3 regions of the Agarivorans sp. 2_MG-2023 genome follow, and region 2 is predicted to be linked to each of the others. Evidence: predicted binding sites of a transcription regulator. Region 2 holds the regulator's gene; each other region holds the start of a gene.
The links. Region 2 encodes ArgR, which controls arginine synthesis, uptake and breakdown. Its sites were predicted from a motif close to ANTGAATANNTATTCANT; they were not measured.
Positions count from the first base shown of each region.

Region 1: the regulator ArgR is predicted to act here: its motif matches at 3,769-3,786, upstream of argA (amino-acid N-acetyltransferase).
Region 3: the regulator ArgR is predicted to act here: its motif matches at 5,904-5,921, upstream of argC (N-acetyl-gamma-glutamyl-phosphate reductase).

Region 1 is NZ_JAUORQ010000007.1:31,010-38,412, forward strand. It holds gene Q4549_RS11850 (efflux RND transporter permease subunit) at 1-1,661, shown strand, start outside; gene Q4549_RS11855 (HDOD domain-containing protein) at 1,711-2,535, opposite strand; gene Q4549_RS11860 (hypothetical protein) at 2,708-2,920, shown strand; gene Q4549_RS11865 (TetR/AcrR family transcriptional regulator) at 2,912-3,634, opposite strand; gene argA (amino-acid N-acetyltransferase) at 3,817-5,148, shown strand; gene Q4549_RS11875 (porin) at 5,322-6,353, opposite strand; gene Q4549_RS11880 (hypothetical protein) at 6,564-7,157, opposite strand; gene Q4549_RS11885 (DUF4250 domain-containing protein) at 7,216-7,403, opposite strand, start outside.
Region 2 is NZ_JAUORQ010000011.1:117,830-125,232, forward strand. It holds gene Q4549_RS16615 (extracellular solute-binding protein) at 73-1,107, shown strand; gene Q4549_RS16620 (iron ABC transporter permease) at 1,210-2,895, shown strand; gene Q4549_RS16625 (ABC transporter ATP-binding protein) at 2,903-3,955, shown strand; gene argR (transcriptional regulator ArgR) at 3,980-4,447, opposite strand; gene Q4549_RS16635 (transporter substrate-binding domain-containing protein) at 4,637-5,344, shown strand; gene mdh (malate dehydrogenase) at 5,525-6,454, shown strand; gene Q4549_RS16645 (tetratricopeptide repeat protein) at 6,572-7,291, shown strand; gene rnr (ribonuclease R) at 7,369-7,403, shown strand, end outside.
Region 3 is NZ_JAUORQ010000005.1:57,611-65,013, reverse strand. It holds gene greB (transcription elongation factor GreB) at 1-445, shown strand, start outside; gene metF (methylenetetrahydrofolate reductase) at 660-1,562, shown strand; gene Q4549_RS08995 (hypothetical protein) at 1,634-2,887, opposite strand; gene ppc (phosphoenolpyruvate carboxylase) at 3,027-5,666, opposite strand; gene argC (N-acetyl-gamma-glutamyl-phosphate reductase) at 6,078-7,088, shown strand; gene argB (acetylglutamate kinase) at 7,098-7,403, shown strand, end outside.

The DNA of each region.
Region 1 (7,403 bases), on a different contig from region 2:
GCTTTAGTTACTGGCAAAATAAACTTGCAGATGGCTTTGAAGCAGCCATTCTTAGGTTTTATCAACCACTGTTAAAACGCGCTTTATCTCGCCGAGTATTATCTGCCGCTATTGCGATAAGCGTATTTGTGGTGGTGCTGTCGCTAGCCACTGCCGGCTGGGTGCGCTTTATTTTCTTCCCGAGAGTCCCCAGCGAAACCGCCCGCGCCACCTTAGTGATGCCAGCAGGTACAGCATTTAATACCACCGACAATTACATTAATCGCATGTTAGATGCCGCCATAAACCTGCAAGACAAGTATCGCGACCCCGACAGCGGCGACAGTATCATTCTCAACATTTTAGCCACCAGTGGATCCAGCGGTGGCTCGAGCAGCGGCCAAAGTAACAAAGGTCGAGTCGTCTTTGAAATAGAGCCTCCGGAGTCGCGCAGCAATACAATGAGTAGTGGTGATTTGGTGCGTGAATGGCGCCAGCTTATTGGGTCGTTGCCGGGCGCAGAAAGCCTCACTTTTCGTGCTGAAATTGGTCGCGGTGGTTCACCTTTAGATGTGCAGTTTAGTAGCAACGATTTTGCAGCAATGGCGCAAGTGGCCGATCTCACCAAGCAAAAGCTGCAAGAGTACCCAGCGGTGTTTGATGTAGAAGACAGCTTAGCCGATGGGAAATTAGAGCTGCAGTTAAACATTAAACCCCAAGCGCAAGCACTTGGCTTAACCCTAAACGACCTTGCTCAACAAGTACGCAGTGCTTTTTTTGGTTACCAAGTACAACGTATTCAACGCGGTCGCGAAGACGTGAAAGTATATGTACGCTACCCCGCCAATGAACGGCGCTCTCAATACAACTTAAATAACATGTTAATTCGCACTCCCGATGGCGCAGAGCTGCCGTTTAGCGAAGTAGCTAGCGTGATTCCCTCACAAAGCCCGGCAACCATTACTCGCATCGACCGTATGCGAACCCAAAACATTCGCGCCGATGTAAACAAAGAGCAGGCGAATATTGAGGTGATTAAAGCCGAACTGCAGCAGTGGTTAAGCCAAACCTTAGTGGCTTACCCGCAGGTTAACTTCAGCTTAGAAGGCGAAGCCAAAGAGCAACGAGAATCCTTTACCAGTTTGGCCTTGGGCTTATTGTTTGTACTGTTTGTTATTTACGGCCTGCTGGCGATTCCTTTTGGTTCTTACTGGCAACCTATAGTGGTGATGTCGATTATTCCTTACGGAGCAGTTGGTGCAGTACTTGGTCATATGATTATGGGCATGCCACTAACCATTATGAGTATGATGGGCATGCTGGCGCTCACCGGAGTAGTTGTGAACGACAGCTTGGTATTAGTGGACTATATAAACCGCCAACGTAAAGCAGGCGTAGATTTAATGACCGCGGTAACTAAAGCCGGCGTGGCCCGTTTTAGAGCGGTAATCCTTACTTCGCTCACCACCTTTGCCGGTTTAATGCCGTTAATTTTTGAAAAGAGTACCCAAGCGCAGTTTTTGATTCCCATGGCGGTGTCACTTGGCTTTGGGATTATTTTCGCTACTAGCATCACCCTGCTGATTGTGCCGGTTAACTACTTACTGCTGGAAGATGCCAAGGCGGGCTTACGCCGCTTTAAACTGTGGTGGTTAAAAGGCTTTGAAAAAACCACCAACTAACAAAAAGGGGTTAGCTAAGCTAACCCCTTTTTTAATAAACTGTTTGAATTTAGGCGGTCGTGGTAGCAACCATTGCTTCACCCTGTTCTACCGCTTCTTCAATAAAGCTAGCCACGGTAGATTTATCCAACTCAACCACTTCACATAGCGGCTCAGGTAAGTTTTTACCTACCATTTCGGCACTGAGACCAGCGTTTAAGGCATGATGCGCGAATATTGCCAACCGGATTAACACCGCGGGTTTAGACACTTCATCAAAGTCCATAGGATTTAACTGCTGTTCAATGGCATCGGTAATCACCGGCGAGAAATTCCAGCGACGCGCTAATTCGCCACCAATTTGCGCATAGTCTAAACCTAAGGTTTTGCGCTGTGCCGACACCCGCGTTTCGCCCGTTTCCAAGCACAACTCAATTAACCCAGCTTCTTCAGGCGTTGCACTGGCAATCAGCAGCTCACCAAAGTTGTGTAACATGCCACAGGTAAAGGCTGTTTCAGGTTCAACATGGGTACTTTTAGCTAATGCTTGCGCTAACAACGCCACGTACATGGCTTGTCCCCAAAACTGTTGTTGGTCGAAGTTTTTGCTCGGCATCATGCCATTTAGGCCCGCAGCCACTACCAGTGAGCGAACCCGTTTTAAACCTAAGCGGATCGCGGCCGCTTCAATAGAGTCAATTTGCTTAACCCCACGAAACGCGGCTGAGTTAGCCATTTTTAATACGTTAGCACCCAAGGATTGATCGGTCGCCAGCTTTTTACCCAAATGGTGAAGATCGACATTTTCATCATTAATGCTTGTCAGTAATTCCTGCATAATTTGCGGCATTACTGGCAGTTTTTTTACCTGCTGGAAAAAGGCTTCCAGTTCCATGGACAACTCTCCTAAAAAATAGTGTGAAGCACTGCATGCTTTCACTCTTTACCTGGTCAAAAATTGAGCGTTAATTCACATAGACTAAACAAGTGAGCTTGTTTATCGCCAAATTGACCCACACTGAATCTTATATGCAGAACAGTTTGACCTTATAGGCGTAGAAAATACAGTGACGATCGCACAAAATGACAGGAAATCTTGGCCCAGCTGTAAACCTATTACTCAAGGTTTATCAGAACAGGTCTTAAAAGAATTAATATTAGGAAACAAAACCTTAGATTATGGGTCTTGGTTACATTGCTTGGGTGCAGAGCGCCTAGTTGATGAGCAAGAATACCCCACTACCAACCAAGCACATATTGTGAGCAACGCCTTAGCGTAAAAACTTCTCTGGTACTTTTTCTAGCAGTACCATTTTGCGTAATTGATTCAGCATGATTTGAAACCAAGTGAACTGGTGGTGATGCTCTTCTGCCGAAAAGCCAATGGTACCCGCCATAAAATTGCGAGTCAGTCCGTACAGGTACAAACAAACACTGGTTAAGGCTTCATCATCCCACTTCGAGCCGTGACTGATAAATGAACGCTTAGTTTGCTCAATCACTATCACCCGGTGCCAGCTCTCAAGCGCTTTAAAGTCTTTATCATGAGTAAACAATTCATGAAAACTCACTAGCATCACTTCTGTTTCGTCTAGGGCATTTATCTTACTTTGGGCGCTATCTGGATACTCTACGATATTGCCTAAGGTTTGCTGGAAGTTGACATCTTCCACCACAATTTGAACCTTTTTAAACCAGCGCATAGCCAACGAAAAGAAGATGGCCTCTTTATTTTTAAAAAAGCGGTACAACGAAGCAATATCGATTTCTGCATGTTGGGCAATCAAGTTGGTATTTACTGCAGCCATCCCTTGCTCTTGAATCAAAGACAAGGTGCTGTCTAAGATGTGTTCCACTAGTCGTCTGGTACGCTCTTGGCTAGGTTGCTTACGCATGGCCAAATGCTCAGGTACGACATAGTTATCCATAAATACCTCTCGTAATAAATTTATTCCATTTTTACCTGCTACCTCAACATATACTGAGGTAGTCATTAAATGTTACAGCAGCTTATACTCTACCTCGCGATAGTACACAACTGAATTGGCCATAACATATGTATAAGATTTGTCATCGAGAAAAACTTATTGCTCGACAATGTTGATGGATATGCAACAATAACCGAATATTTGACTATTAAGTCAAATCTTACGTTTAGTTATTCACGGAGAAGAATTTGAACCGCTCTGCCGAAGATTTAGTCAGCTGGTTTCGCCAGTCGGCTCCTTACATAAACGCCCATCGCGGCAAAACCTTTGTAGTGATGTTAAGCGGAGAAGCTAGCACTAGCGCCAACTTTAATAACATTATTCAAGATATTGCCTTGCTCAAAACTCTTGGTGTGAAAATTGTGTTGGTGTGTGGCGCCCGCCCGCAAATAGACAGTTTAATCGAGGAGCACCACCACAGCTGCATGTTTGCTGGCGAGCAGCGAATCACCGATGAGCGTAGCTTAAACATCATCAAACAAGCAGTAGGTCAAATCCAAATGGATATTGAAGCCCAGCTATCGATGGGCTTGGTTAACTCTCCTTTGCATCAAGCTCATATCAATGTGGTTCGTGGCAATTTTGTAGTCGCACAACCAATTGGTATTGAAGATGGCATTGATTTTCTGCATACCGGAAAAGTGCGCCGTATTAACCACCAAAGTATTAAGCGCCAACTAGATCATGGCGAAATAGTCATGGTGTCTCCATTAGGAGTATCGGTAACCGGCGAGCTATTTAACATTTGCTCGGAAGATATCACCACGGAAATAGCGGTCTCTTTGAAAGCAGATAAAGTAATTTACTTCAGCCCCGAGCAAGGTATTCACAATGACAAAGGCCAGTTGATTAGCGAACTATTGCCCGATGCCGCCAACGAGCTAATGCGCTCAGAGCCTTTTTTACGTGATACCGACAAAGATACTCTGCGTTATTTGCGGGCGGCCATTCAATGCAGTGACCGAGGCATCGACCGCTGTCATTTGGTGAGTTACCAGCAAGACGGCGCATTGCTAAAAGAGCTCTATACCCGTGACGGCAGTGGTACTCAGCTGGTGCAATATAGTTATGAGCGAGTTAGAGAAGCGAGATTGGATGACATTAATGGCATCATTGAGCTGATTCGCCCGTTGGAAGAAGAAGGCATACTGGTAAGGCGCTCCCGCGAGTTGCTAGAAATGGAAATTGAGCGATTTACCATTGTTGAGCGCGACGGCATGATCATTGGGTGCGCTGCATTGTACGCCTTCAATAATGAAAACATTGGTGAGCTAGCGTGTTTAGTTAGCCACCCGCAATACCGCCAAGCGAGCCGAGGTGATCGACTACTTCAAGCCATTGTTAATCGAGCCCGTCAACAGGGTTTAGCAAAATTATTTGTGCTCACAACCAAAAGTATTCATTGGTTCAGGGAGCGTGGTTTTAGCCCCGCTGATTTCGAAGACTTACCCACCGAGAAACAGGCTATTTATAACCTGCAGCGACGCTCTAAAATTTTAATTATGGATGTAGAGCGCTAACTCGCTGTCTGCCACGCATACTAAAAAGCCACTCCACTGTGAGTGGTTTTTTATGCTGAGTATATCTGTAGAAAATAAAAAACCAGCGCCATAAAGGCGCTGGCAAAAGACAAACATACACAAGAAAATAAGGAACACGCTAAGTTAGGCGCTTAGCGTGTGTTGTAACTGTCTTAGAAGTCGTAACGTGCTGCGAAGTGGAACTCGTTCTCAGCATTGTCGATGTTGTTGATTTGGTAAGCAGCAACGATACGCAATTGCTTAGTTAGGTCGTAACGGCCTTCAATTGTGTAGTAATCAACGTTGTCGTACTTAGCTCCGCCTTGTGGCTCAACTTCAGCTTTGTTCCACATTGCTTGCGCACGGAAGGTTTTAGTGAACTTGTAACCTGCAACTAGCTCGTAACCAGTGTGCTCGTTTTTAGCGTCTGAACCGTGAAGTTTAAATGCTTTGTTGTTTTCGCCCATCGAGTAGTTAGCTGCTGCGTAAACACCGTTAGCATCGTAGTTAACACCCAATAACGCTAGCTTGCTGTCTTTTGCTTCGCCATTGTTAGCAATGTTGTAACCCGCACCTAGACCAAGACCAAAATCAAAAGTGTAAGCTAAAGCAATACCGTAAGCAGAGTTGTCTGCGTCAACCGTTTGGTTGCCATCAGCATCGTCCATTTTTTGGTTGTCGTTAAACTTGTAAGAAGCGTGGATATCGAAACCGCTGAATTCGCCCGCGTATTTAAGAACGCTGTCTGAACGGCCAATACCTTCTTCACGGCTAGAGCTGATACCGATAGCAGAGTTACCGTATGGGTTAACGTAGCTTGAGTCAGTCCAGTCAGCGACTAACTCTAGAGCACCGTAGTTACGACCAAAGGTAACTTCACCGAAGTCGCCACCAAAACCAGCGTAAGCTAAACGCGCTTTAGTTGCTGAAGTGTTGTCACCTTCGCCGTTGTTTTCCATTTGTAGCTCGTAACGACCTAAAGCGTAGTTTGATGCGCCAATCATAGATTTAACTTTAGCGCCAAAACGTACGTATTGGTCTGCACCAAAGTTATCAGACTTACCAGCGTCGTCACCAGCAGTGTAACCCGCGTAAATACGACCATATAGGTCTACAGCGTGTTTCTCGTCTTCGTATACTTTAGCAGCGTTAGCTGAACCAGAAGCAGCGGCAACTGCGATAGCAATAAGAGTAAGCTTTTTCATTTTAATCCCTAAAAAATGTGAACTGTATCAAGTAAAAGTTGAACAAATCTTAGGGTTGGTAAATGACAGAGAGGTGACTGAAATATTAAAGATTAATGACAGCGGAACTTTAAGGAAAGCTCTGCAAATGTCTAATTATTAAGCATTTTATTTAGTTAATGCTCAAGTTAATTAAACACGTACAGAGTAAAATACGGTTTATTCAAACGCTTAGAAACGGTAGTTCAAGCCCATGTTAAGACCCAATTGCGACCAATAACCGCCAACAAAGGTCACTTGGCATCCTGGGCCACATTCTATTTTGGTGCCATCGTTTACAAAGGTGCCATATAGGCGACCCTCTAGTTTTAAATCGAGGTTCTCAGTTAGGTGATAAAAATAACCACCACCAATACTAATAGAAAAACGCTGGGTGTCGCTGCCAGGGCTTGCCGCAAAATGGGTAAGACCGGCGCCACCACTAGCAAAGGTTTCAAAATTCTCATACTGCCAACGGCGAGAGGCGGTTAGGTGAGCATACAATACGTCAACGTCGGTGTTAGCGTTGTCGTTCATCTCGGTGTTTTGCCAAGAGACTAAAGCCCCAACGTAATTGTCGTAGGTTTCGCGCTTGCGGTTTTCACCACTGGTGGTGGCAAAATCAAAAGCCGCCATATAAGAAGGTGCAGAACGCACCGAGTAGGTTTCTTCTGTATCAAGGTCGGTCATTTCACCACCAAAGGTGTAACCCGCTCCAATACTAAGATCGGCCAGAGCCGGTAGCGAAATACTCCACGCAAGTAAAAAACATCCTGTCTTTAGCATCGGTAACCTCCTGTTAGACACATCAACAGTGTCTAACATTCAGTCACTTAAGCCAAGATCAAATCTGCTTAAACTGGTTACTTATCGCATTATAGTGATAACCAATAGTTTCTAAACGGCGCGCTAAAGATCGCTCTTCAAGGCCAAACGTTAAGGCGAGATCTTCCAAGCTATCGCACTCTAGGCGTAACTTTTCGTTCACAATGCCCAATAATATGTTGGCTTCTAGGTTTAACATGTAGCTAG
Region 2 (7,403 bases):
AATTTAGTTAACGCATGTTAATCTTAAGTCAAATGATAACGATTTGCGTTTAACTATTTGAAGGATTCGCTTGTGAACAAATCTGTATTCTCTTCGTTGGTAGCCGTATTGGCTTCATTGGTTGTTGCTACGCCAGCCATTGCTGCAGAAGAAGTTAACTTGTACTCATACCGCCAACAAAGCCTACTACAACCACTTACCGATGCATTTACCGCTGAAACTGGCATTAAGGTAAATGTTGTTCACGCAGAAAAAGGCTTAGCCGAAAAGATTAAGGCTGCTGGTGCGAATAACCCTGCTGATTTAGTGCTTACCGTTGATATTGGTCGCTTGGAAGAAGTACGTGCTGCTGGTTTGTTTGAAGCGGTAGATTCACCAGTATTAAACGACGTTGTACCCGCGCATTTGCGCCACCCAGAGAACCTTTGGTTTGCCTTAACCACACGTGCTCGTGTTGTTTACGCACATAAAGATCGTGTGAAAGAGGGTGAGTTAGCGTCTCTCAATGATTTAGCTGATCCAAAGTGGAAGGGTCGCATTTGTACGCGCTCAGGCAAACATGTATATAACATTGGTTTAATTGCTTCTGTGATTGCCGAAGATGGCGAAGAAGCTGCTGAAACATGGTTACGCGGCGTTAAAGACAACTTAGCTCGCAAACCTCAAGGTAATGACCGAGCTCAAGCTAAGGCTATTTTCGAAGGTCAATGTGACCTTGCTATCGCCAACCGCTACTACATGGGTAAAATGTTTTACAACACTAAAAGCCCTGAGCAACAGCAGTGGGCCGAGCAAATCCGTGTTGAATACTTAGACCAACAAGTGGGTGGCCGCGGTCAGCACATTAACATTTCGGGCGCCGGTTTGCTGAATACAGCTAAAAACAAAGGTAATGCGATTAAGTTGCTAGAGTTCTTAGTGGGTGAAACGGCTCAAGGCTTGTACGCTACCGCTAACTTTGAAGAACCTGTACGCGCTGGCATTAAAACCGACGAGTTCATTGAAAGCTTAGGCGATTTCAAATCTGACCGCATTTCGTTACAAGACGTAGCAGATCAGCGCGCAGCAGCAGCTCGCTTGGTTGACCGCGTTGGCTTTGATATGTAAAGGTTGCTAAACTTGCAGTTCTATCTGCAAGCTTAGATAAAGCTGGCCTGAGGTCAGCTTTTTTTGTGTATACGGCGCAGCGCCGTTTTTTGTTTGGAAGCTATGAGCACTACCGCTACGTCTACTTCGGTTCGATTATTGTTGTCTAAATCTCGCTTCGATCTATGGGTATGGATAGCGCTTGCGATTGCCATTCTGGCGTTTATTCCGGTCATCACCTTATTTAAGTTATCTTGGGCGAATAACCAAGAAATTTGGCAGCATCTGCTCGATACGGTGTTTTGGATATATGTTAAAAACACCCTCCTGTTATGTATGGGAGTTGCCCTGTTTACCGCTTTTATTGGTACAGGGGCGGCGTGGCTGGTTACTCGATTTAACTTCCCTTTAAAATCTGTTTTTGTATGGGCACTTTTGCTGCCTTTAGCTGTGCCGAGTTACATATTGGCCTTTGTGATAACCGATCAATTGGAATACGCCGGTTTTGTGCAAAAAAGCTTGCGTGCAATTTTTGGCTGGCAAACCGCTCGCGATTATTGGTTTCCTGAGATCCGCTCGATTCAAGGTGCTATCGCTGTACTAAGTTTAGTGCTTTACCCTTATGTGTATTTGTTGGCTCGTGCTGCATTTGTCGAGCAAGCCGCTCAGCTATTTGAAATGAGTCGCTGTTTAGGGAAAAGCCAAACTCAAAGCTTTTTTAAAGTAGCGCTTCCGTTGGCCAGGCCAGCCATAGTAGTGGGGGTGACTTTAGCCTTAATGGAAACCATTAATGAATATGGCACGGTAGAGTTTTTTGCGGTGCCCACGCTTACCGCGGGTATTTTTGATGTATGGCTGAACATGAGTAGTTTGTCGGCCGCTGCACAAATTGCCTTAATGTTGGTGAGCTTCTCCATTTTACTGTTGGGGCTAGAGCGTTACAGCCGCAACGCAGGTAAGTTTTACAAGTTGACTGGGCAATCTCCAGCAATGTTTGCCGAGCCTCTTAAAGGCGCTAAAGCTTGGACGGCCACACTACTGTGTTTGTTGCCGATTAGTTTGGGCTTCATCCTGCCGGTCACGGTGTTAAGTAATTATGCTTTACGTAACTTAGATTCTGGCTTTGAACAGTATTTAACTAATGCGTGGAACAGCTTTTCGTTAGCTGCAATGGCGGCGTTACTCACTACAGCCTTGGGTTTATTACTAGCCTATGGAGTACGTTTATCTAAAAGTAATAAGATGCGTAGTATCGCCGAGGCAGCAACGCTGGGTTATGCGATTCCTGGTGCGGTATTGGCGGTAGGTATTTTGTATCCGCTTGGCTTGTTTGATAATGCGGTCGATAGCTTAATGAAAGCTTGGTTTAACTACCCTACAGGTTTACTGCTTACCGGCACTGGGGGGGCTTTAGTGTTGGCTTACTCTTTACGTTTTATTGCCTTAAGTTACCGTACCCTAGATGCTAGCCTAACTAAAATTACGCCAGAAATGGACGACGCTTCTCGAGTATTAGGCAGCCGCTCTGGTAAAACGCTGTGGCGGATCCATTTACCGCTGATCAGACCAAGCTTACTTACTGCTATGTTGTTAGTATTTGTCGACACCATGAAAGAGCTGCCAATTACCTTAATTTTAAGGCCGTTCAATTTTAATACCTTGTCTACTCAAGTATGGGATTTAGCCTCTTTGGAGCAACTAGAGCAAAGTGCTTTAGCAGCCTTAACCATATTATTGGCAGGTATTCTTCCGGTTATCATAATGAGTCGAAATATTGGCTCTTCAGAACAGCGCCCACAAGGACACTAAACCCGCAATGAGTATTGTTTTACGTAAAGTTAATCATTTCTACGGTGAACAGCAGGCGCTTAAAGATGTCAGTATCGAGGTTGAAGAAAACCAAATTGTAGCGCTGCTGGGCCCATCAGGCTGCGGAAAAACTACTTTATTGCGTTTAATCGCTGGTTTAGAGCGGTTGCAAAGTGGTGAGCTGTACTTGCAAGACAAGTTAGTAGCAGCCCCTGCGCAAGCTATACACTTAGCACCTGAGCAACGCGCCATAGGTATGATGTTTCAAGACTATGCCTTGTTTCCGCATATGAGTGTTAAAACCAATATAGAGTACGGACTACGCAAGCAACAAGATTTACCAAAGCGTCGCCAGTGGATTGAAGAAAGCTTAAACAACATGGGCATGCAAGGTCTGCTAGATCGCTTTCCGCATACCTTGTCGGGTGGCCAGCAGCAGCGTGTCGCCCTATTACGCGCTTTAGCTCCAGAGCCTAACACCATGTTGTTGGACGAACCGTTCTCTGCACTCGATGAGCATTTACGCCAACAAGTACGGGAAGAAACCCTCGACGTATTGAAGAAAACCAAAACCCCCGCAGTGATGGTGACTCACGACCCGCTAGAGGCGATGTTTATCGCGGATCGGATTGTTGTGATGGAGCAGGGCGAAATCGTTCAAAATGCTAGCCCTCAAGAAATCTACAATCAACCAGAAAATGCCTTTGTGGCAGCGTTGTTTGGCCCAAGTAATCGCTTTGTTATACCGGTAGAGCAGGGTGTCGTTAGTACCGCCTTAGGGGCGTTTTCGGCCAATCAAATTAACGATGGCGAACTGGCAGAGGTGATTGTTCGCGCTAAAGATGTGGTGGTGCATCAGCTTGAAAACAGCCAACAAATAGAAGCGAGTATTATCTCGGTGCATTCAATGGGTAATGAAACGCACTTTAGGTTGCAGCTTGCTGAATTACCTGAGCAGGTGATTCATGCGCGAATGCGTGACCATTGGCAAGCAAGCCCGGGCACTAAGGTATGGTTATCGGTTAATGGTGATGCGGCATTTGTCTTCCCCAAAGTGTAGTTTGGGGAAGTGTTATTTGAAGCCTTAGGCGACTTCAAACAGTTCTTTAACCGATTGAAATACATCGGCAATCGCAACTTGGCGGGTAGGGGTAATAAAAATAGTATCATCACCAGCGATGGTGCCAAGAATACCTTCAGCTTTACCTAACGAATCTAGCAAACGGGCAATTAACTGCGCCGCACCAGGGCTCGTATGAATAACGATTAAGGCATCGTTGAAATCCATTTCTAGTACTAAGATTTTTAATTGACTAGAAACAGTAGGAACACCTAACTCTGCAGGTAGGCAGTAAACCATTTCCATTTTTGCGTTGCGAGTACGCACTGCGCCAAACTTGCTTAGCATGCGTGACACTTTCGATTGGTTGATATTTTCGAAACCCTGATCTTGTAGGGCGGTCACTATTTCAGCTTGAGAGCCAAAACGTTCTTCTTTTAACAGTGATTTAAATGCTTTAATTAACTGTTCTTGTTTATCGCTATATTTCATCGGTGATCCGAGCTTGTAAATCCGCGGTTATTGTCGCCAACTTTTATATGTATATCAACTTTATTCTAGTTTTATGCATATAAATGCATAGTGAAACACATAATTGTTGTTCAATTAGCCAACATTTTCTTGTGAGGCTTTGCTAAGCTGAATTATGATAGCAACATCAAACTTGGTGTGTAGTTAACTATGTGGCTAAAATCTCTGTTCTTTCTTCCTTTGCTCGTACTTCAATCAGTACTTGCTGACGATAAACCTCTGCGAGTGGTTACCGAAGCATCTTATCCGCCCTTTGAATCATTTGATGAGCACAAGCAGCTGGTGGGCTTCGATATTGAGTTGGCTAAGGCCATTTGTGAACAAATAAATCGAGAGTGTGAGTTTTACCATCAGCCCTTTGATAGTTTGTTGTCTAGCGTTGCTGCCGACCATTATGATGTGGCGATATCAGCCTTAGATATTACCGATCAACGTAAAACCTTAGTAAGCTTTAGTGATGCTTATTTCGATAATATGGCGGTTTATCTCACGAAGCCTGAGTTAGAAGTCGCAAGCAATTCAGTGGTTGCGGTACAAAGTGGCTCGAGCTTTATGCGCTTCTTACGTGAACAACGGCCTAATATTCTATCGATTGCTTACCCCAGTTATCAACTCGCCTTAGCAGATTTGAATCAAGCTAAAATTGATGCGGTATTTTTAGATTCGGCAGCGGCTCACTATTGGTTGGCAAGCCATCCGGAGTTTGTGACTCAAGTGGATGAAAACTATCCGGCGAGCGGATTAGGTATGGCGGTTTCAAAGCAAAACGAAGACCTGCTGAATCAAATCAACCATGCGCTTAATGTGTTAAAAAATAACGGCAGTTACCGAACAATATACCAGTCCTTCTTTAACTAACAAACACTGTTAGACCAAGGTCTTAAACCCTATAGTTAAAGTGTGATTAAGGCAGCTTTTTACTGTTTTAAAGTTGCTTTAAAAATGTTGCTAAATTGTATTTTAGAGCGGATTCCGTTATCTTGTTTCTGTCTTTATAGACATCCCCTCTACAATTACAAAAAAGCATGGAGAAGTTGGATGAAAGTTGCCGTATTAGGTGCTGCAGGCGGAATTGGCCAAGCCCTTTCATTACTATTAAAAACCCAGTTACCCGCTGGTTCTGAACTTTCGCTTTATGACATCGCCCCAGTAACACCTGGTGTTGCTGTAGATTTGAGCCACATCCCTACACAAGTGGCCATTAAAGGATTCGCAGGCGAAGACCCTAGCCCGGCCCTAGAAGGTGCCGATATTGTTCTAATTTCTGCCGGTGTAGCGCGTAAACCTGGTATGGATCGCTCAGATCTATTTAATATCAACGCGGGCATCGTTAAAAACCTTATCGAGAAAGTTGCCGTTACTTGTCCAAAGGCATGTATTGGTATTATCACTAACCCAGTAAATACCACGGTTCCAATCGCGGCCGAAGTATTAAAAAATGCTGGCGTATATGATCCTGCTAAATTGTTTGGTGTAACCACACTAGACGTGATTCGCTCAGAAACCTTTATCGCTGAAGCGAAAGGCCTAAACCCAGCAGACATTAAACTTAACGTTATTGGTGGCCACAGCGGCGTAACTATTTTGCCATTGCTTTCTCAGTTAGACGGTATTTCGTTTACTGATGAAGAAATTGCAACAATGACTACACGCATCCAAAATGCCGGTACAGAAGTTGTTGAAGCTAAAGCTGGTGGCGGTAGCGCGACACTTTCTATGGGTCAAGCAGCAGCACGTTTCTGTTTGTCTTTAGTTAAAGCAGCGCAAGGCGAAGACGTGATTGAGTGTGCTTACGTAGACGGTGGCAGCGAGCATGCTAAGTTCTTTGCTCAACCTATCCGTTTGGGCCCTCAAGGTGTTGCTGAAATCTTACCTTATGGTGAGATTAGCGCCTTTGAAAAAGCCGCAGTTGAAGGAATGTTAGATACCTTACACGGCGATATCGATAAAGGTGTTGAGTTTGTTTAAGCTCTTCCACTAGCCGATACTAAGGAGTGCTTGCACTCCTTTTTTTGTGGCTAAAAAGTCACTTTAGTTTTTGCCAGCCTTGCCGATAGCATAATTGTTAAGACGATAGGAACGGCTATGAATAAGCAACTCATTTCATTACTTCTAGCAGCAGGCTTAAGCACCTCGGCGTTTGCTGAGTCTATTGACGCTTTGTCGGTAGAAGACGAACTTGATGCTCCTCAGCAGCAAGCAGAGCCGGTAACTATTGATCCCACTGAGTATACTAGCCCATCAGATATAGAAGCGGTTCAGCTGTATAGGCAAGATGAATTAATTACTTGGATTAACAATAATCAGCACCTAACGCGTGTTAAAGCCGATGACTGTCAATTGGTGGAAGACATTGAAGCGCGCGCAGAGAAAGTAGCCATTCCCGCTTATCAGTTTTTGTGGGGCGACATGCTGGCTTGGGGGGTGTGTGTAGAGCCCAATCCAGAATTAGGTGTGATGTACATGTGGCGCGCCGCAAATCAAGGTTTAGCCGCTGCCATGGAACAACTAGGGCGCTACTACGCTACAGGCACTTTGGTACAGCAAGATTATGCTAAAGCGATTCCTTTGCTGAGAGAATCAGCTGGTCAAGGTTTTGTTCCGGCTCAATTACGTTTGGTCTCACTGTATGTTGAAGGTAAGGGCAGCCCTTACGATTACGAAGATGCTTACCGCTGGTTACATCACTCTATTATTGCCGATAAAAAAACGCACCGAGAAGCCAGCCAATTGCTTGCTTCATTAGCGTCTAAGATGCCTGATTACGTGGTAGCCAAAGCTAAAGCCAGTAACCAACCCTACTAAAGCCACGCGCAAAGCATTAACATAGAGCTATTCTTGAAGGGTAATCCCCTCAATTGCTCAACTTGGTAGGTTAGTTAATGCAAAATCAGGCTGCGTCGGCCACTCTTACATC
Region 3 (7,403 bases), on a different contig from region 2:
AGACAAAGAACTTAAATACTTATGGAAGGTAAAACGACCTGAAGTCACCCAAGCTGTTTCGGAAGCCGCTGCGCTTGGCGATCGCTCTGAAAATGCCGAGTATAAAGAAGGTAAACGTGAGTTACGCCGTATCGACTCTCGGCTGCGTTTTCTAAACAAACGTCTCGACGCATTAGAGATTGTTGATCATTATCCACAGCAAATTGGCAAAGTGTTTTTTGGAGCATGGGTCGAATTAGAAAACGACGATGCTACCGTGGTGCGCTACCGTATTGTTGGCACCGACGAAATAGACCCCAAGTTGGGTTACATCACTATCGACTCCCCCATGGCTCGTGCTTTAATTGGTAAGCAAGTAGACGATGATGTGTTTGTAAAAACGCCTGAAGGCACCAAAGAGTGGTGGATTAATCATATTCGTTACACGCCTTTTGACAGCGAATAAATGAGTAAATCGTTACCGCCTTTCCCCCTGCTAAGGTCTTATTTACACATTAGTGTTGGATAAATCATAGATATCTACCCTTAAGCACTGATTTACTTAATGTTGAAAATATTTCATCTAAAGCTAAGTACAACATGAATAGCGTTGACTTAATTAACTATCTCTTTAGTATCTAGCGGTATAGACGTCTAAAAGTCTTTAACGGAGAAGGTCAATGGGATTTCACAACGCGCAACAAATCGAAACACTGAATCAAAGCTTAAGCGAGCTTAACCGCGATATTAACGTGTCCTTTGAGTTCTTTCCGCCTACTACAGAAACGATGGAGCAAACGCTTTGGTCGTCTATTGAGCGTTTACAAACCTTAAAACCAAAGTTTGTATCCGTGACTTATGGCGCCAACTCAGGAACACGAGATCGTACTCACAAGGTAATTAAAGCCATTAAAGATCGTACCGGCTTAGCGGCGGCGCCGCACTTAACCTGCATTGATTCTACGCCCGATGAGTTACGCCAAATTGCCCGTGATTACTGGAACAGTGGTATTAAAGATATTGTTGCCTTACGGGGAGATTTGCCAGAAGGTTCGGCTAAACCGCAAATGTACGCGAGCGATTTGGTGGCGCTACTTAAAGAAGAAGCTGACTTTGATATTTCGGTGGCGGCCTACCCAGAGGTTCACCCAGAAGCAAAAAGTGCTCAAGCTGATTTGCTTGCGCTTAAGCGTAAAATGGACGCGGGCGCTAATCGCGCGATTACTCAGTTTTTCTTCGACGTTGAAAGCTATTTACGTTTTCGAGACCGCTGCGCGGCCATAGGCATTGAAGGCGAAATTGTACCGGGAATTTTGCCGGTATCAAATTACAAAACCCTGAAAAAGTTTGCTTCGTTTGCCAATGTAAAAGTACCTAGTTGGCTACATGGACAGTTTGCAGGTTTAGATAACGACCAAACAACCCGTAACCTAGTGGGAGCGAGTGTTGCCATTGAGATGGTGAAAGTATTGTCTCGCGAAGGAGTGAAAGACTTCCACTTCTATACGCTTAATCGCTCAGAGTTATCTTATGCTATTTGCCATACGCTAGGTGTGCGCCCGGCGGAGGCAATCCCAGCTTAACTATTGGCTCTGATTTATTTATTAAGGCTTAGCAAACGCTAAGCCTTTTTTATTTTGAGCAACTTGGCTGGCTACATTAACAAGGCATTTACGGCGGAACAAATCAGCCACATACTCAACGCGTAATACCAGTTGTTTTTTAGAATTTGCGAAGTTGAAAACTGATAACGCCCAATCATAGTTAAGCCTACCCCCGACAAAGGACTGCTGCCGGTAGAGATTGCCCAAGAGCTAAGGAATAAAAAGCCTAACTGGCTTGGTTCTGGGTTAAGGGGTAATAACAACGGACTGGCTAAAGAGATGCTAATGACTGGATGAATGCCAAACATGCAGGCCACAATCATCAGAGCTAATACTACTGCAAAGGTTTGATGTGAAAACTCAATGTTATGTAAGCTCAAGGTTTCAGGGTAGGCCAATAACAAGGCTTTAATGCCAGCCGAGAATACTCCCGCGGCTAAAAACAGTACATATTGGCTACCTACGTTAGATAGGCGGTGTGTAATGAACTGCCGAGCGATAATGACCTTCGACTTACCTTTGGCAAAGGTGAGCGCTGCAATAGGCGCTAAACAGGTAATCATCAAAATAATACTGAAATCAGGAAAGGCAAAATGCAGCCCGATAACCGTGACCGCCAATACAAAAGGAATGGTTAAGCTCTCGCGGCGCAATGGGTAGCCGGCAAAATTGTCTTTTTCGCGTAACGAAACTTCTGCGGTGGTAAAAATTAGCGCAATCAAGGCCATAAGCGCACCTGGTAGCAATACATCTAACCACTGCATACCTGGCGCGTAGGTAATGGATACTGCGGTGGCAATGAAAAAAGGAGACCACCAGGCCGCCGCACAAAAGCAACGCATAAGTACCTTTTGCTGAGCGTTGGTGAGTTGCTTTTGTTTGGCTAAACGGTCACCAACAATAAAGATAATAGACAAGTTAATAATCGCGCCCAGCACGTTAACGCCAACCGCGGTAGAGGCGATGCTGCGTTTACCGGTGGGTAGTGGGTCTTGCTGGTTTTCTGGATTGGCTAAGGCGAGGAAAGACACCGCACTAAACATGGCTAATAAGGGGAGGTTAATAGACAAAACGTCTATTGGGCTTAGCAAGGTATTTTGGCTAGCGGCGAGCAACAACAAAACAATGCCTATGCTTAACAAACAGCCCGCCTGAATGCGTATCGCACGGCTTAACTGTGGCAAGTACGCCAGTGCCGCCGCCCAAGTCACTACGGTGGCTAAGCCAACGCCTATTACTTCAAAAGCATACAGCAGATAAAGCAGTAATGAGGCGAGAAATAACCATCCTTTGTATTGTTGCATTGAAGACATCCTAAGGATCAATGAGCGACACCGTGAAGCCGAGCGGCCTCTTGCTGTAAATAATTAAATAGAGTTTTAGCTTAGCCTAAGAACAAACAACCCCGCGTAAAGCGGGGTTGTTATTACTCAAGCTTATTGCTTAGCCGGTGTTACGCATGCCGGCTGCGATACCTGCAATACTCACCATTAAGGCTTGATCTACTACTGGACATAGTTCTTCGTTGGCACGAGAACGATTAAGCAGTTCAACTTGCAATACATGTAGAGGATCAATATACGGGTTACGTAAGTTAAGCGATTCTACTACCCAAGCTTGATTCGCTAATAAGCGATTATCTGGTGCTAGCGACACAATAGCGGCTTTGGCTGTTTCTAGCTTAGTACGTAGTTTTTCACCAAGTACTTGCAGCTCTGGCTCAACCAAGCGGTCATCATAGATTTTAGATAGCCAAGTATCAGCTTTCATAAATACCATTTCTAACATTGCTAGGCGATTATCAAAGAATGGCCACGCGCGCATCTCAGTTAATAATTCACTCTTACCGTCTTTAATCAAACCTTCGAACGCTGCACCGCTGCCTAACCAAGCAGGAAGTAGCAAACGGTTTTGACTCCAAGAGAAAATCCATGGAATGGCGCGTAAGCTTTCTACACCACCGTCGGAGCGGCGCTTCGCAGGGCGACTACCTAATGGCAGTTTAGCCAGTTCACGTTCTGGTGTGGCTGCGCGGAAGTAAGGCACAAAATCTTCTTCGCCCCAAACAATGCCACGGTAGGCTTCGCAAGAGGTCTCAGCGATTTGATCCATCACGTCGCGCCATTCATCTTTTGGCTCCATAGGTGGAACCAAGTTAGCTTCTAGTACCGCACTGGCGTAAAGATTTAAGCTGTCTAAGGCTACTTTTGGTAAACCAAACTTAAAGCGAATCATCTCGCCTTGCTCGGTCACACGTAAGCCACCTTTTAATGAACCCGGAGGTTGCGACAACAGTGCGGCATGTGCCGGAGCGCCACCACGACCAATAGTACCGCCACGGCCATGGAACAAGGTTAAGCTAATCGAATGGCCTTCGCAGATAGAGACCAGCGCCTCTTGTGCGCGATATTGCGCCCATGAAGCAGCAAGTACGCCAGCATCTTTAGCGGAATCAGAGTAACCAATCATTACATGTTGCTGACCCGAGATATAACCGCGATACCAATCAATAGATAGCAGCTTGCTCATAGTCGCTGGAGCGTTGTTCAAATCGTCTAGCGTTTCGAACAATGGGGCAACAGGTAAACGGAATGGACAACCGGCTTCTTGCAACAATAGTTGAACTGCCAATACGTCTGATGGCTCACTGGCCATAGAAATAATGTAAATACCCAAGGCTTCGCGTTCTTGCTTGGCAATAACAGCACAGGTATCTAGTACTTCTTGAACCGACTCACTAGGCTCCCAAGCGCGTGGGAATAATGGACGTTTTGAATTCAATTCTTGTAATAAGAAGTGCTGTTTATCCGTTTCGTTCCAATGTGCGTAATCACCCATGCCTAAGTAGCGAGTGATTTCCGAGAATACTTCCTCGTGGCGACCACTATCTTGGCGAATGTCTAAACGCAGTAAGTTGATACCGAAACAGGCAATACGACGCAGTAAATCTAGCAAGGTACCGTCGGCAATAATGCCCATGCCACAATCTTGTAGCGAGTAGTAACACAGCTCTAAAGGCTCGCGCAGTTGCTCGGTATTGGTGATAAGGTCACGTGCTTCGGTGTATTGGCCTTTTAATTTAGCCGTTAAGTAGTCGTGAGTTTCTTGCAACTCGCTACGTAATACTTTTAGTAGCGCGCGGTAAGGTTCGCTTTGGTCGCCAGTTTGCTCAAGCAGTGCTTCATTGGCATCGCTCATCGACAATTCGCTAACCAAGGTTTGTATTTCTTTTAAGTACAAATCTACCGCTACCCAGCGGCTAGAAAGCAATACTTCTTCGGTAACATTTGCGGTAACAAAAGGGTTACCGTCGCGGTCACCACCCATCCACGAAGAAAACACTACTGGTGCAGCATCGAGTGCCATACGCATGTCAAAGTGTTGGCCTAGTTTGTTGTCTAGCTGGCGAACAAAATCAGGTACGGCATGCCATAAAGAGTTTTCGATTACCGCGAAGCCCCATTTAGCTTCATCTACGGGAGTAGGGCGTTGCTGGCGAATCTCATCAGTATGCCAAGCTTGATTAACCAATTGTTCTAAGCGGCCAAGTAATTGGCTACGTTCGCGGTCAGGCAGATCTAGCTCCAACCAATCTAAGCAATTGTTAATGGCGACGTGTTTGTTAATTAGGGTGCGGCGAGTCACTTCGGTAGGGTGAGCAGTAAGTACTAGCTCTATATTCAGTTGCGCTACAGCATGATGAATTTCAGCTTCGCTCAGGTTTTCGCTTTTTAGTTTTTGAAACACTAAGTCGATAGGATCTTGTGCGCAGGTACTGCCTTCGCAGTTGCGCGAAATAGTGTGAAACTGTTCGGCAATATTAGCAAGATTCAAAAATTGGCTAAAGGCGCGGGTTACCGGCAGTAGTTCGTCATCACTTAGGTTACGCAACAACTCTAGTAGTTGCTCGCGGGCTTGGTCATCATCATTTCGTGAAGCTTTAGCTAGCTGGCGAATGGTTTCTACTTTTTCTAGAAACGCTTCTCCCATGTGGCTCTTAATGGTGTTGCCAAGTAGTTGTCCGAGTAAGTTAACATTTCCTCGTAACGACCCATTGATTTCTTGAGGCATTGTTTGGCTCATTCTTTTTCCTTCACTTGTGTTTGCTAGCGATTATTGAAATTTTTTTACTAAATCACCCTAGTCCTGATGCAAAAACATACCTAAGACTGGCCATATAGTCAAAATACATGTAATTAAATTACAGTTAACGACGAATCCTTTGCTTAGGATCAAGCGCTTCCCCATAGATTATTGTCGATATTTGTAGAACTGCGACTTTGTTTTCGCTTCTTTTTAGTCGATGTTTATAAAATCAAAGGTAAATAAAAATTCATTTTTATTGCATAAAGAATTGCCTGTGGTATGCTCCGCTTATAGTAGATAAGCACCAAAAAAATTGTGCTTAAAAAAGTGACTTTTTGTTTAATTGGTCAGTAAAATAGCCTCTTACAAAAAACACTATGCCATAAGATTTCAAGGGAACAAGAAACGATGTTAAAGGCTGCGATTGTTGGAGCAAGTGGGTACACCGGTGCAGAGTTAGCGGCTTATGTTAGTCGCCACTCTCAATTAACGCTTGCGGGTTTGTACGTATCAGAGCGTAGCTTAGACGCAGGCAAGGCATTGTCTGCCTTGCACGGTAAATTACGTGGCGTGGTAGATGCGCCAGTACAACCGTTAATTGTTGCTGATATTGCCAATACCTTTGCCGATGTTGACATTGTTTTACTGGCGACCGCACACGAGGTAAGTCACGATTTAGCCGAGGCGTTTTTGGCGGCCGGCTGTCAGGTGTTCGATTTGTCGGGTGCCTTTCGTGTTCAAAGTGCTGAGTTCTACGAAAAATTCTATGGTTTTACTCATCAATTTCCTGAGTTATTAGAAAAAGCCGTATACGGTTTAGCTGAATGGAACGCCGAGCAAATTAAGCAAACCGATTTAGTGGCTGTTGCGGGTTGTTACCCTACCGCCTCTCTTACTGCGCTTAAGCCTTTGGCCGAGGCAGGGCTGATTGATGAAAGCAGCAAAGCGATTATTAATGCCACCAGTGGGGTGAGTGGGGCTGGGCGTAAAGCATCTTTAACCAGCTCATTCTGCGAAGTTAGCTTAGCGCCTTACGGCGTATTTAATCATCGTCATCAGCCAGAAATTGCTGCGCACTTAGGTCATCCGGTTATTTTCACTCCTCATCTTGGTAACTTTAAGCGCGGTATTTTAGCCACCATTAACGTTTGCCTAAAAGCGGGTACTACCGAACAACAAGTTAATGAGGCTTATCAGCAAGCTTACGCCGGACAAAACATTGTGCGGGTGCTAGACGGAGAGTGGCCATCAATCGCTAAAGTTGAAAGCACGCCATTTATTGATTTAGCTTGGCAGCAACAAGGCGATGACTTAATTGTGGTATCGGCCGAAGACAACTTATTGAAAGGGGCCGCTAGCCAAGCCATTCAATGTTTAAACATTCGTAACGGCTTTGCCGTTAGTGAATCACTAGTTTAAGGGCTAATTATGAAACCATTAGTGATTAAATTAGGTGGCGCGGTATTGAATAATGCTCAAGCCTTGGATAACTTGTTTGCTGCGCTTCAGCAAGTTTCGCAACCTATTGTGCTGGTGCATGGCGGTGGCGTGGTGGTTGAAGACGTATTGGCTAAAACCGGCTTTGTATCAGAAAAGCTAGATGGTTTACGTATTACCCCAAAAGAACAAATTCCTTATGTGGTTGGCGCCCTTGCAGGTACCAGTAACAAATTGCTGTTAGCTCAAGCTTTAAAAGCAGGTTTATCGGCTGTGGGTTTATGTTTAAGTGACGCT